Phenylobacterium zucineum HLK1: one gene and its partner. The protein of the gene in region 1 interacts with the protein of each later gene in a pairwise test. Links are inferred from orthologs where the notes say so. Each region holds a gene or a part of one and is shown on either strand. Other genes may lie near its edges.

Region 1 (7,001 bases):
ACGAGGTGTTCGAAGTGGGCAAGGCGGCCGGCTTCGAGCCGCTCCGCCTCTGGTTCGCCGCCCTCTACGAGGTGCTGCTTGGCCAGAGCCAGGGTCCGCGCTTCGGCAGCTTCGTGGCCATCTTCGGCATCGACCGGACGGTGGACCTGATCGAGCGCGCGCTGCGCGGCGAACTCGCCGCCTAGTCGCGTCCGCGGGCTCGCCCCGATCACGTCTCCGAGAGCGGCCCGCGGGCCGCCTCACCCTGGGTCAGGCTCGTTGGGTGATCAACGTTTACGTACCCTTGACGTAAACGGAAAGGTACGCTTACGCTGTCAGCGCAAAACAACAGACCGGAGGAAACCCCATGCCGACGGACCTGCGCCGACCCGCCCGGACCTATACGATCCGGCAGCTGTGCCTCGAGTTCAAATGCACCCCCCGCGCCCTGCGTTTCTATGAGGACAAGGGCCTCCTGACCCCCGCGCGCGACGGGATGAACCGCGTCTATTCCTACCGCGACCGCGCCCGCCTGCAGCTGATCCTGCGCGGCAAGCGCGTGGGCCTCTCGCTGGCCGAGATCGGCGAGATCCTCGACCTCTACGAAGCCGACGAGTCCGGCGCCCAGCAGGCGGCCAAGAGCCTGCGCAAGTTCAACGAGCGCATCGTCGCCCTCGAGCAGCAGAAGAAGGACATCGACGCGGCCATCGCCCAGCTCCAGAAGGGCATCGCCGACGCCGAGAAGCGCCTGGCCGCGACCCGGCCCGACCTGCTGCCGCGCGCGGCCGACTATGACCAGACCATGCGCCGCCAGCTGGACGGCGCGGCGTAAGAGACACGCCTGCGAGGCGGGACGGCGTCCCGCCTCGTCTCCTTCCGGCTCCCCCGTTCCGGCCGCCACTTCGGCATTGCCCGCGGCCCCCCGCCTGAGCGACATAGGGCCAGCCCAGAGGCCCGGCGCACGCCGCGCCCCGCTCACCTGCCCGACGCTTCACATTCGGAGCCCCCATGACCTACCAGGCCCCCGTGCGGGACTACGTCTTCCTGCTGCGCGACGTGCTGCAGCTCGACCGCCACGCCAACCTGCCCGCCTTCGCCGACGCCTCGATGGACACCGTCGAGGCCATCCTGGAGGAGGCCGGCAAGTTCACCTCCGAGGTGCTCGCACCGCTGAACCCGGTGGGCGACAAGGAAGGCTGCACGTGGAGCCCGGACTTCACCGTCCGGACCCCCACCGGCTTCAAGGAGGCCTACGCCCAGCTGGTCGAGGCCGGGTGGCCGGCGCTGGGCGCCGACCCCGCCTTCGGCGGCCAGGGCCTGCCGCACGTGGTCAACGTGGCGTTCTCCGAGATGAGCTCCTCGGCGAACATGGCCTTCTCGATGTACCCGGGCCTGACCCACGGCGCCTATTCGGCGATCCACGTCGGCGGCTCGCCCGAGCAGAAGGCGCTGTACCTGCCGAAGCTCGCCTCGGGCCATTGGGCCGGGACCATGAACCTGACCGAGCCGCACTGCGGCACCGACCTTGGCCTGCTGCGCACCAAGGCCGTCCCGCAAGCGGACGGGACCTACAAGATCACGGGCCAGAAGATCTGGATTTCGGGCGGCGAGCAGGACCTGACGCCGAACATCGTCCACCTGGTGCTGGCGCGGATCGAGGGGGCGCCGGCCGGCGTGCGGGGCATCAGCCTGTTCATCGTGCCGAAGTTCATCCCTGACGCGAACGGCGAGCCGGGCGAGCGCAACTCGGTCAAGTGCCTGGGCCTGGAAGAGAAGATGGGCATCCACGGCAACGCCACCTGCGTGATCAGCCACGAGGAGGCCACAGGCTGGCTCGTCGGCGAGGAGAACCAGGGCCTGAAGCTGATGTTCGTGATGATGAACGAGGCGCGGCTGGGCGTCGGCCTGCAGGGGATCGCCCAGGCCGAGGCCGCCTACCAGGCCGCCGCCGAGTTCGCCAAGGAGCGCCTGCAGGGCCGCTCGCTCACGGGCCCCAAGAACCCCGACGGCCCGGCCGATCCGATCATCGTCCACCCCGACGTGCGGCGGATGCTGCTGGACAGCCGCGCCCTCATCGAGGGCGGCCGCGCCTTCATGGCCTGGACTGCCCTCCACGGCGACCTGGCCCACGCCAGCGAGGACGAAGCGGTGCGCCAGAAGGGCCGCGACTACATGGCCCTGATGACGCCGGTGGTGAAGGCGTTCCTCACCGACCGCGGCTTCAAGGTCTGCTCCGACGCCATGCAGGTGCATGGCGGCTCTGGCTTCACCGAGCACTTCCCGGCCAGCCAGTACCTGCGCGACGTGCGCATCGCCCTGATCTACGAGGGCACCAACGGCGTGCAGGCCCTGGACCTGGTGGGCCGCAAGCTCGCCGCCGACGGCGGCCGGGCGGTGATGAGCTTCTTCGCCGAGCTGGACGCCTTCGTCGCCGAGAACGAAGGCGATCCGGGCCTGAAGCCGTTCGTGGAGGGCCTGGCCCGCGCCAAGGGCGAGCTGCAGGAGGCCACCATGTGGCTGATGCAGAACGGCCTGGCCAATCCCGACAACGCCGGCGCGGCGTCCACCGACTACCTGCAGCTCTTCGGCCTGACCGCGCTGGCCTACATGTGGGCGATGATGGCCAAGGCCGCCCAGGCGAAGATCGCCGAGGGCGACAAGGACCCGCTCTACGAGCGCAAGCTCACGGTCGGCCGCTATTACGTCGAGCGGATCCTGCCGGAAACCGGCGGCCATCTTGCCAAGCTGAAGACGGGCGCCGATCTGATGATGAAGCTTCCGGCGGAAGCGTTCTGACATCAGGGGGAGCAGGGATGGCCGTCTACCGCGCGAGGATCGACTGGACGCTGGAGGAGGGCGCCGACTTCCCCAACGGGCGCTACAGCCGCGGCCACACGGTGGCCTTCGAGCAACACGCCGTCCCGGCCACCGCCTCGCGGCACGTGGTCGGGAAAAAGTGGGCGGTCGAGGGGGCGGTGGACCCGGAGGAGATGCTGGTCGCCTCGCTCTCCTCCTGCCACATGCTGACGTTCCTCCACATGGCCAGGCTCGAAGGGTTCGCCGTGACCCGCTACGTCGACGCCGCCGAGGGGGTGATGGAGAAGAACGCCGAAGGGCGCCTGGCCATCACCCGCGTCGTGCTGCGCCCGCTGATCACCTACGCCGGCCGGCGTCCCACGCCGGAGGAGGCCGACCACCTGCACCACCTGGCCCACGAGGAGTGCTTCATCGCCAACTCGGTGAAGACCGAGATCGTGGTCGAGGAGGTCCAGCCGGCGGACGCCTAGAGCAGCGCCCTCAGCCGCGCCTCCAGCGCCGGCGCGTCCTTCAGCTCGCACTCCCAGAGCGTCTCCACGCGCCAGCCGGCGGCGGCCAGCGCCTCGCGGTCGCGCGCGTCCCGGGCGACGTTGCGGGCGACCTTGGCGGTCCAGTAGTCGCGGTTCTGCTTGGGGACGCGCGCGCCCCGGGGGCAGTCGTGCCCGTGCCAGAAGCAGCCGTGGACGAACAGCGCCAGGCGCCGGCCCGGCATGACGATGTCCGGACTGCCGGGCAGGTCCTTGCGGTGCAGCCGGTAGCGGGCGCCGAGCCCGGTCAGCGCCCGGCGCACCGTCATCTCGGGCGTGGTGTCCTTGCCCTTCACCCGCCGCATCACGGCGGAGCGCTTCTCCGCGTCGAATACGTCGGAGCGGGACGTCACAGCCCCTCGAACAGCGCCGTCGAGATGTAGCGCTCGGCGAAGCTCGGGATGATCGCCACCACCAGCTTGCCGGCCATGTCGTCGCGCTTCGCCACCTCGAAGGCGGCGGTCAGCGCGGCGCCGGACGAGATGCCGACCGGGATTCCCTCCTCGCTCGCCACGCGGCGCGCCATGGCGAAGCTGTCGTCGTTCGAGACCTGCACCACCTCGTCGATCACGCCCCGGTCCAGGATCGAGGGCACGAAGCCCGCGCCGATGCCCTGGATCTTGTGCGGGCCAGGATTGCCGCCCGACAGCACCGGCGAGGCGTCGGGCTCGACGGCCACCATCTTCACCGAGGGCTTGCGGGCCTTCAGCACCTGGCCGACGCCGGTGATCGTGCCGCCGGTGCCGACGCCCGAGATCACCACGTCCACGCGGCCCTCGGTGTCGTTCCAGATCTCCTCGGCGGTCGAGACCCGGTGGATCAGCGGGTTGGCGACGTTGTCGAACTGCTGCGGCATCACCGCGCCGGGCGTGGCCTCCACCAGCTCCTTGGCCCGGGCGACCGCGCCGGCCATGCCCTTCTCGGCCGGAGTCAGCTCGAGCTTGGCGCCCAGGATCACCAGCATCTTGCGCCGCTCGATCGACATGCTCTCTGGCATGACGAGGGTGAGCTTGTAGCCCTTGGCGGCGGCCACGAAGGCCAGCGCGATGCCGGTGTTGCCGGACGTGGGCTCGATGATCACGCCGCCCGGCTTCAGGACGCCCTTGGCCTCCAGGTACTCGACCATGGCCACGCCGATGCGGTCCTTCACCGACGCGACGGGGTTGAAGAACTCGAGCTTGGCGACGACCTCGCCCTTGGGTTTCAGCGCGGCCGTCAGGTGCGGCAGGCGCACCAGCGGGGTGTCGCCCATGGTGTCGAGGATGGAGTCGTAGATCTTGCCGCGGCCGGACCGGCGGAAGCGGGCGGCGTCGTAGACCTTGTCGGGGGTGGCGTCCATCGGAAGGACCTCCAGGGTGGAATTCGGGAGCTTGCCCGCGACCCTAGAACTTCTCCGGCGTTTTGGAAGGCGCCGCGCCTGAGGCGGCGTTTAGATTTACTCGGCGGCCATGGCGGCGGCGGGCGCCAGCAGCGGCTCCAGCAGCTCCTGCGCCAGCCAGCGGACCACCGGCACGGCCACGCCGTCCCCGGCCACGTGCAGGGCGGCGGTGGCCGCGGGCGGCAGGCGATAGCTCTCGGGCAGGCCCATCAGCCGCGCCGCCTCGCGGGCGGCGAGCAGGCGGCTGCGGACGGCGCCGTCCTCCACCACCACGATCGCCTGGCGCGAGGACCCGCCCCGGGGCGTGCGCAGGCAGCCTGCGAGACCGTCGAAGCGCACCTCGGCCCGCTGCACCCTGCGCCCCTCCTCGATCCGCGTGCGCCGGAACACGGCGCCCACGGCCCGGCCGCGCTGGGCCGACAGCTTCGCCCGGTGCGCCGGCGCCATCAGCGACAGCAGGCGCTCGGTCTGATGCGGCGCGTGCCAGGCGACCGCCGCGTCCGGCTCCAGCAGGGCGGCGAGGTCGGTGTTGCGGGCGGGCGGCGCCGGGAGCCGCCACCAGACCCAGCTCGCCGCCAGCTCCGGCGGAAGCGCGGCCTGGGCGGTGCGCACCGCGCGGGTGTGGAACGGGCCGTCGCCGACGAGGCGGGCGGGCGGGGGAACCTTCGAGGCCACGACGAACACCCGCGGCCGCGACTGCGGAAGCAGGTGCGCCGCGTCGATCTCGAGCGCCCCGAACACATAGCCCTCGGCCGCGAGCGCCCGGCCCAGCGCCGCGAAGTCGGCGCCGCCGCGCGAGGTCAGCAGGCCCACGACGTTCTCGATGACGACCAGGCTCGGCGCCCGGCCCTCGCCGCCCAGCTCCCGGATCAGCTTCCAGAAGCCGAAGAAGGCCGACGAGCGGCCGCCCTCCAGGCCCGCCCGGGCGCCGGCGAGGCTGAAATCCTGGCAGGGGCTGGAGGCCCAGGCGAGATCCGCCCGGCCGGGCAGGTCGACGGGCCCCAGCTTCCAGACGTCGCCCTCGCGGAAGTGGCTTTCCGCGTCGGGGAAGTTGGCCCGGTAGGTCGCGGCCTTCACCGGGTCGAAGTCGTTGGCGAAGGCGCAAGCCCAGCGCGCGCCCAGGCCCAGGCGCGCCATGCCGCCGCCGGCGAAGAATTCGTAGAAGCTGAAGGGTGTCGCGCCCACGGAAGTGAGGCTAGCCTGATTTGTGGAAAACCCGGGAAGGCTCCATGCGACACGCGCTGCTTCCGCTGCTGCTCCTCCTCGCCGCCTGCCAACCGCAGGACCCCGACGGCGCGGCCGCCCCGCCCCCGGCCGACGCCCCGCCGGCGCTGGAGCCGGTCCCGACCGTCAGCGACTTCAGCCGGCCGATGACCGCGCGCGGGACCGAGCCGTTCTGGGCGGTGCGGATCGACGGCACGAAGGCGGTGCTGCTGCGGCCCGACCACCCCGAGAAGGCGTTCGAGGCGCCGGGCGCGCAGATCTCGCCCGGGCGGGCGGTCTACGAGATGACGGCGCAGGACGGGACGACGATGCGGGTGACCCTATTCGTCTCCACCTGTTCCGACGGGATGAGCGACCTGACGTATCCGATGACGGCCGAGGTGGAGCTGGCCGGCGAAGCGCTGCGCGGGTGCGCCGCGCCCACCGACGACCTGCCGCGCGAAGGCGGCTAGTCCAGTTCCAGCATCGGAATCTGGCCCTGCTGCGCCTGGGCCTCGCCCCCGTCCCGTCCGGGCAGGGTGAAACCGATCGCGATCGCGAGCGCAGCCAGGGCCATGAGGGCTTTGATCTGCATGGGTCCTCTCTCGTCAAGGTCATGCAACCCCCTCAGAATGCTGCGGTTCCTACGGCGCAGGCGCACGAATGTGGGATCCCGGCCGCGGCCGGGGCGGCGATCCGGCGCTTGACCTGACCCAGCGTCGGGGCGGCTAGATGGGGCGGCACACGCTCGCAGAAGCGTGGAACAGTCCGGGAGCGCGCCATGGAAAAGGCCTTCGACCTCGTCGTCCGCGGCGGGACCCTGGTGGACGGATCGGGGGGCGCCCCCTTCGAGGCGGACGTCGGCGTGAAGGACGGCCGGATCGCCGCGGTCGGCAGGCTGGCGGGCGCGGGCGCCGAGGAGATCGACGCGCGCGGGATGCTGGTCACCCCCGGCTTCGTCGACATCCACACCCACTACGACGGTCAGGCGACCTGGGACGAGCGCATGCAGCCCTCGTCCTGGCACGGCGTGACGAGCGTGGTGATGGGCAACTGCGGCGTGGGCTTCGCCCCCTGCCGGCCCGAGGACCACGACC
Region 2 (6,933 bases), 1.3 Mb from region 1 along the record:
CAGCCCCGTCTGCCGCTGATAGGGCTTGGCCCGGGTCGCCCGCCCCGGGGGCTGCGCGATGGCCGCCCCCCGCTTCCGCTCCAGCGCCACCGTCTCGGCCACGCCGTCCATCACCGCCCGCGCCTCGGCGCGCGCCTTCGCCTGCCGCTCCAGCCGCAGCAGCCTCGTCCTGTCCATGTCCCGTACTCCTCAGCGGCGTGCGCCGCGCGCCACCACCGCGTCGGCCAGGCGGTACACCGCCTCGCCCGCTTCCCGCTCGCCCTCGATGACCACCAGCCCCGCCGCCGTATGCGCCAGCAGTTCCTTCAGGAACTGCGCCCGCTGGTCCGGCGGGCGGCGGCTCAGGGCGCGGGCCACCAGGGCCGCCGCGCCCTCCGACCGACCGCTCACGGCGTCAGAGCCGGATAGCCGCCCTCGGCCAGCACCGCCGCCACGTGGGCGCCGTGGCGGGCGAACCGCGGCCGCATCGCGTCGGCCCCGCGGCCGGGGGGCCTGGCCTGGAACAGGGCTTCCAGCACCCTCGCCTTGCCGGGGGGCAGCCCCAGCTCCGTGGTCGCGCGTCCCGCCGAGGCCCCGCCTCGCCGCAGGTTCGCATAGGCCTCTCCGGCCCAGGTTTCGTGCATCGCCATGCCGAAATGTATAAAACCTACGGCCCGCTTGCGCAAAAGATTTCTACAGGTTATCTACAGCGACGAGACACCACAGGATCTCCCATGGACGGTCGCGCCGAACGCCTGCGCCAGGCCCGCATCGACAAGGGCTTCGAGACCGCCGCTGCGGCGGCCGACGCCTTCGGCTGGAACCGCAACACCTACGCCTCGAACGAGAACGGCAACGCCCCCTTCTCCTATAGGCGCGCCAAGGAATACGCGGCCGCGTTCGGGGTCCGGCCCGAGTGGCTCTACGACGCGGCCGGCGGCATGCGGCCCGCCGCGGAGGGGGGGCTCGCGCCGGTCATCGGCCGCGTGGGAGCCAATCCCGACGGGATCGTCCTCTTCGCCACGGGCCACGACCCCGGCGAGCTCGCCCCGATCCCCCCCGGCGGGACCGACCGGGCCGTGGCCCTGCGGGTCGTCGGCCACTCGATGCGCGGCGTCGCCGACGACGGGGCGCTGATCTACTTCGAGGACCAGCGCACCCCGCCCACCCCGGACATGCTGGGCCACGTGGTGGTGGTCGAGACCGACACCGACGAGGTGCTGGTCAAGCGCCTGCTGCGCGGCTCCCGTCCCGGGCTCTACGACCTCGAGAGTGTCGCCGGCCCGACCCGTCAGGACGCCCGGCTCCGCTGGGCGGCCCACATCACGGCGATCATCCCGCCCTTCCAGGCCCGCCGGATCATCCGCGGCGCAGCTTAGATACAGAGAAATTTGGAGCTGACCTGTATATAATGTATAGTTCGGTCATGCCCCTCCTGTCCGCCCAGCAAGACGAGGCCTTCCGCGCCGCCGCCCATCGCCGCGATCGGGAGGCGGCCGGGGGCGTGGCCTGGTCGGGTCTTGGCCCCCAGCCCTTCCGCCCCCTGGCCCTGGAGGCCCTGCAGGCGGAGGAGCGGCGGCGGCGCGAGCGGCTGGCCGCCTGGCGGTCCAGCGCCGCGGGCCGGGCCCTGGCCGCCGTCGCCGAGGTGGAGCGCCAGGCGGCGGCGATCCGCGCCGCCCTCGCCCGCGATCCGGACCAGGCGCTCCCGGGCCCCGCAGCGGCTCTCGCGGCCGCGGCCGAGACGGTCTGCCGGACGCTCGCCCGCTAGCGCTTGCCAAGCCTGCCGTCGGCGGGCCACCTCAGGGCATGTGCAACGAGTACCGCCTCGAGCGCTCGCTGGACGAGCTGCTGCAGGAGTTCAGCCAGCTTCGCATCCCGCTGGAGTGGGAGGGCGGCGCGCCGAACCTCGAGCCCCGCGTCTCGATCCGCCCCACCGACAGGGCGCCGGTGATCGTCGGGCAGGACGGGGCGGCCGTGCTGAAGCAGCTCGCCTGGGGCTTCCCGCGGCCCAAGGGCGGGCCGGTGATCAACTTCCGCTCGGAGGGCCGCCAGTTCCCGAACGGCCGCTGCCTGATCCCGGCCGACGGCTTCTACGAGTTCACCGGGACGAAGAGCCCCAAGTCGAAATGGCTGTTCGAAGGCGCCGAGGGCCCGCTGTTCGCGATCGCAGGCCTGATCCGCGAGGATCGCTTCACCATGCTGACCTGCGCGCCGGGGCCGGACATCGCGCCCTACCACGACCGCCAGATCGTCATCCTGCCGAAGAAGGACTGGGCCGCCTGGCTGGGCCCGCCGGAGGAGCAGCCGCCGATCGGCCCCCTCCCGGCCGGCAGCCTGACGGTCACCCAGGTGCGCTAGGGCAGATCCTCGGCGAGAATCGCCATCTCGAACATGAACGAGCCGTCCTCGTCCTCGTCCTGGAAGACGACGCCCACGAACTCCTCGCCGATGTAGACCTCGGCGGAGTCCTTCTGCTTGGGACGCGGCACGAGGGTGATCCGCGCATTGGCGAAGGTCCCGCGCAGATGGCCTTCGATCTTGCGGATGGTCTTCTCGTCCACGCCAACGCTCCTTGAGACGGCAAATTCGCGGCGAACCTACCGTCTCGCGGCCCGGCGGGAAACCTCAGATCACGTAGTCGTACACAGCATCGGCCAGCGTGTGGTCCATGCTCTTGGCCGGCTCGTCGCAGGTGGGGCAGTTGACCAGCCGCGCCGGCACGCCCGCCGCGGTGCAGTGCGGCGGCACCGGCTTCAGCACCACCGAGCCCGAGGCCACCTTGGCGTGATCGCCGATGGTGATGTTGCCCAGCACCTTGGCCCCCGCGCCCAGCAGCACGCCGTTGCCGACCTTGGGGTGGCGGTCGCCGCGCTCGGCGCCCGTGCCGCCCAGGGTCACGCCCTGCAGCATCGAGACGTCGTCGCCGATCACCGCGGTCTCGCCGATGACGATGCCGGTGCCGTGGTCGATGAACACGCCGCGGCCGATGCGGGTGGCGGGGTTGATGTCCACCTGGAACAGCTCGCTCGAGCGGCTCTGCAGGTAGAACGCCAGGGTCTCGCGCCCGGCCTTCCACAGCCAGTGGGCCACCCGGTGCGTCTGCAGCGCCTGGAAGCCCTTGAAGAACAGGAACGGCTGGACATAGCCGCGGCAGGCCGGATCGCGCTCGAACACCGCCTTCAGGTCGGCCTCGGCGATCTCCACCAAGGACGGATCGCTCTCGTAGGCTTCCTCGAGGATGTCGCGGAGCGTCATCGCCCGCAGCTCCTGGTCGCCCAGCTTGCGCGCCAGCTGGTAGGACAGGGCGTCGCCGAGCGTCTCGTGGTTCAGGATCACGGCGGCCAGCAGGCTGGCCAGGGCCGCCTCGCTCTTGGCGGCGGCGTAGGCTTCGTTGCGCAGCGCGGCCCACACGGGGGGCGGCGTGGCGGGGTCCACCACTTCCAGGCGTTGGCTCATCGGTTCCTCCCGACCCATCGGGCTCTCCCTACCCTAGCATCGCCCGCGCGAGCGTGGGCGGCAACGACCCTTCCCGAGCCATATGGTATGCGCGCAGCAGCATCGCCACCGTCAACATGTCGGGCATGTGTCCGGCCAGCGCCGCGTCCAGCACCTCGCGGAACGGCGCGCGGACGATGGCCAGGGACTCCGTACCGTCCAGCTCATGGGCGCCGTCCGCCGCCCGAAGGCCCAGCGCCACATAGCCGACGGCCCGCTCGTCGGTGATCGAGTTCGAGAGCTGGGTCCGCATCACCTCGCGCCAGTCGTCGGCTGCGAGCCCGGCCTCCTCGGCCAGCTCGCGCCTGGCCGCCTCCAGCGGGTCCTCGTCGCGCGGCGCGCCGCCCTCGGGGATCTCCCAGCTGTAGTCGGCGTGCGGCAGGCGGTGCTGGCCGACCAGCGTCACCGAGCCGTCGTCGTGCAGGGGCAGGACCGCCACCGCCACGTTCTTGAAGCCGACCACCCCGTACAGCGCCGGACGGCCCGTGGGCGCGATGGCGTCGTGCTCGGTGACCCGGATCCAGGGGTTGTCGTACACCACCCGGCTCTCGCCGCGGATCCAGGGTTTTCCATGGGGCGCCAGCCAGGCGGGCGTGTCGGGCATCTCTGTCACCTCGCCTTGCGGAACGCACGGGCGAGCCGATAAATCCACGGCTCTATCGTTTTCCTAAACGCCAAGGCCTCCTCATTGAGCTCTGACCTGCCGCCCGTCCCGGAGTTCGGCGCCCCGCTTCCCATCGCCCCCGTCCCGGAAGTCCTGCGCTTCCTGGCGCTCCGCCGCTCGGCCCCCGCCCTGACGCTGGCCGAGCCCGGCCCCTCCTCGGACCAGCTGGGCGACCTCCTTCGCCTGGCCGGCCGGGCGCCCGACCACGGCAAGCTGTCGCCCTGGCGCTTCGTCCTGCTGGAAGGCGAGGCCAAGACCGCCTTCGCCGACCGGCTCGAGGCCCTCGCGCGCGGCCGGGGCGATGCGACCCAGGCGGCCAAGCTGGGCAAGCTGCGGACGCCGCCCCTGGCGATCGTGGTCGTCTCGCGGGTGAAGCCCGGGGCGATTCCGGAATGGGAGCAGGTGCTGTCGGCGGGCGCGGTCTGCACCAACCTGCTGAACGCCGCCCAGGCCATGGGCTACGGCGCGAACTGGATCACGGATTGGTACAGCTTCGATTCCGAGGCGCAGCGGGTCCTCGGCCTGGCCGAGCACGAACGCGTCGCGGGGTTCATCATGATCGGGACGCCCCGGGAGCCGCCGCTGGAGCGCGAGCGGATGGACGTGGGCAGCCTCGTCACCCGCTGGAAGCCCTGAGCCCCACGGGCCAGACACACAGCGGCCGGACGGCGCGCCGCGCCGCCCGGCCTGAGGTGACACGCCCGAGGAGAGTTGGGCAAGATCACCTATAGGCCTCAACGCCCCTTTTGGGAAGCCCGAACAGGCTTAGCGGCCCGCACGCGCCCCTTTTCGCCTCAGGCGAGAGTAGGCGGCTTGAAGCGGCGGCCGGCCGAATTCTGGCGCGGGTCCCGAATATTCCATCCATCGCCCGACGCGGCGCTCAGATATCCGAGTAATCGCAAGCTGTCGGGTCCGATATACGTGGCGTCTATGCCGCGTCTACGCTCACCCGCGGCCGCGATATGGCGCGACGCCTTGGTCGGGCAGCCAAAGACCTTCCGGCGCCGGGCCGGTTTGCCAGAATACGTCGATGGGGATGCCGCCGCGGGGGTACCAGTACCCGCCGATCCGCAACCACTGCGGCGCGAGCTCGGCCACCAGCCGCTTGCCGATCGCCACGGTGCAATCCTCGTGGAATGCGCCGTGGTTGCGGAACGAGGCCAGGTAGAGCTTCAGCGACTTGGATTCCACCAGCCACTCGCCGGGAACGTAGTCGATCACCAGGTGGGCGAAGTCGGGCTGCCCCGTCACCGGGCACAGCGAGGTGAACTCCGGCGCCGTGAACCGGACGAGGTAGGTCTCGCCCTTGTGCGGATTGGGCACGCGCTCGACCACCGCGGCCTCGGGGCTGTCGAAGCCCCGCACGTCGCGGCCGAGCTGGCTCAGGTGGGTCTCTTCCATGGGCGCGCCTTTACCCGCTACTAGGGGCGCTAACAACACACGCAAGGGAGAGCGACATGGCGGCCGGCGGGGACTTCCAGGACTTCGTGGTGGTGGTGACCGGCGCCTCGACCGGGCTCGGCCGGGCGATCGCCGTCGAGGTGGCGCGCCGCGGCGCCAAGGCCGTGGTGGTCAACTACGCGCGCAGCGCCAGCGAGGCCGAGGAGACCGCCGCCCTCGTGCGCGCCGAGGGCGCCGAGGGGGTGCTGGTGCAGGGCGACGTCGCCTCGGACGAGGATTGCCGCAAGATCGCCGCCGCCGCCCAGCCGTTCGGCCGCATCGACGCCCTGTTCAACAATGCGGGCACGACCCGCTTCGCCGCCCACGGCGACCTCGACGCGGTCTCGGCGCAGGACTTCCTCGACCTCTACGCCGTCAACGTGGTGGGCGCCTACCAGATGGTCCGCGCGTGCCGGAGCCTGCTCGAGGCCGCCCCCCGCCACGGCGCGGTCGTGAACACGGCCTCCATCGCCGGCGTCACCGGGATCGGCTCCTCGATCCCCTACGCCGCCTCCAAGGGCGCCATGACCACCATGACCCTGTCGCTGGCCCGGGCCCTGGCCCCGAAGATCCGCGTGAACGCCGTCTGCCCCGGCTTCATCGACACGCCCTGGTTCGGCAAGGGCATGCCGGACGCCGCCGTCGACCGCGTGCGGGCGAACGCCGAGGCCTCGACGCCGCTGCGGGCGGCCTCCACCCCCCAGGATATCGCCGAGGCGACGGTGTTCCTGGCCGCGCCGGCCTCGCGCCACGTCACCGGCGAAACCCTGCTGGTGGACGCCGGCATGCACCTCGGCTACGCGCCGACCGTGGCGCGCTAAGCAGGGTGCGGTGCAGGCTGCGGGCGGGTTCTGCCCAATTTCCCGGCGCCGGCCACGTTGGGCGCACAAAGTTCGCTCAGCCCCTGCCGAGCTGCGCCATGGGCGACGCTGCGCGTTGATCTGCCCGACCGCCGCTCGCGACCATGCCGGCGCACGATCCAACCGAGGTCGGATCGGAGACATAAGGGGATAGACCAAAATGAATAAGCTCAAGGTGTCGCTTCTCGCCGCCCTCGGCACAATGGCGTTTTCCGGCGTGGCTCACGCCCAGGACGAAGGCCCTGTCTCGCTGTCCTTCAATCTCGGCGCGGCCACGGAGTACGTGTTCCGCGGGGTCAGCCAGACCGACGAGGATCCGCAGGTGTTCGGCGGCGTCGACGCCACCTTGGGCTCGATCGGCTACGCCGGGGTCTGGGCCTCGAACGTCGACTTCGGCGATTCCACCGACGCCGAGTTCGACCTCTATGCGGGCGTGAAGCCCACCGTCGGCGCGGTCACCCTGGACATCGGCGTGATCTATTACGGCTACCTCGA

The links.
Region 2: the proteins of cysK (region 1) and cysE interact in binary tests that used the Escherichia coli proteins (3 or more experiments, as listed by UniProt). The link is inferred for Phenylobacterium zucineum HLK1 from one-to-one orthologs.

The regions. Positions count from the first base shown.
Region 1 is NC_011144.1:3,795,842-3,802,842, forward strand. Bases 2,668-5,653 are described here. They hold cysK (cysteine synthase A), read right to left. Parts: upstream 4,663-5,653; coding sequence 3,673-4,662; downstream 2,668-3,672. Other genes in these bases: PHZ_RS18555 (acyl-CoA dehydrogenase C-terminal domain-containing protein), read left to right, coding at 2,668-2,775; PHZ_RS18560 (OsmC family protein), read left to right, coding at 2,793-3,266; PHZ_RS18565 (very short patch repair endonuclease), read right to left, coding at 3,263-3,676; PHZ_RS18575 (DNA cytosine methyltransferase), read right to left, coding at 4,759-5,653. In the rest of the region: PHZ_RS18545 (lysine--tRNA ligase), read left to right, coding at 1-185; PHZ_RS18550 (MerR family transcriptional regulator), read left to right, coding at 347-811; more of PHZ_RS18555, read left to right, coding at 988-2,667; more of PHZ_RS18575, read right to left, coding at 5,654-5,886; PHZ_RS18580 (COG3650 family protein), read left to right, coding at 5,931-6,377; PHZ_RS23795 (hypothetical protein), read right to left, coding at 6,374-6,499; PHZ_RS18585 (N-acyl-D-amino-acid deacylase family protein), read left to right, coding at 6,686-7,001.
Region 2 is NC_011144.1:2,514,899-2,521,831, forward strand. The notes cover bases 1,521-4,438. They hold cysE (serine O-acetyltransferase), read right to left. Parts: upstream 3,436-4,438; coding sequence 2,605-3,435; downstream 1,521-2,604. Other genes in these bases: PHZ_RS12290 (hypothetical protein), read left to right, coding at 1,521-1,747; PHZ_RS12295 (SOS response-associated peptidase), read left to right, coding at 1,786-2,337; PHZ_RS12300 (DUF3126 family protein), read right to left, coding at 2,334-2,540; PHZ_RS12310 (NUDIX domain-containing protein), read right to left, coding at 3,464-4,078; PHZ_RS12315 (nitroreductase family protein), read left to right, coding at 4,163-4,438. Outside these bases: PHZ_RS12270 (hypothetical protein), read right to left, coding at 1-177; PHZ_RS12275 (hypothetical protein), read right to left, coding at 190-390; PHZ_RS12280 (hypothetical protein), read right to left, coding at 387-629; PHZ_RS12285 (S24 family peptidase), read left to right, coding at 714-1,358; more of PHZ_RS12290, read left to right, coding at 1,406-1,520; more of PHZ_RS12315, read left to right, coding at 4,439-4,774; queF (preQ(1) synthase), read right to left, coding at 5,084-5,539; PHZ_RS12325 (SDR family NAD(P)-dependent oxidoreductase), read left to right, coding at 5,596-6,399; PHZ_RS12330 (TorF family putative porin), read left to right, coding at 6,599-6,933.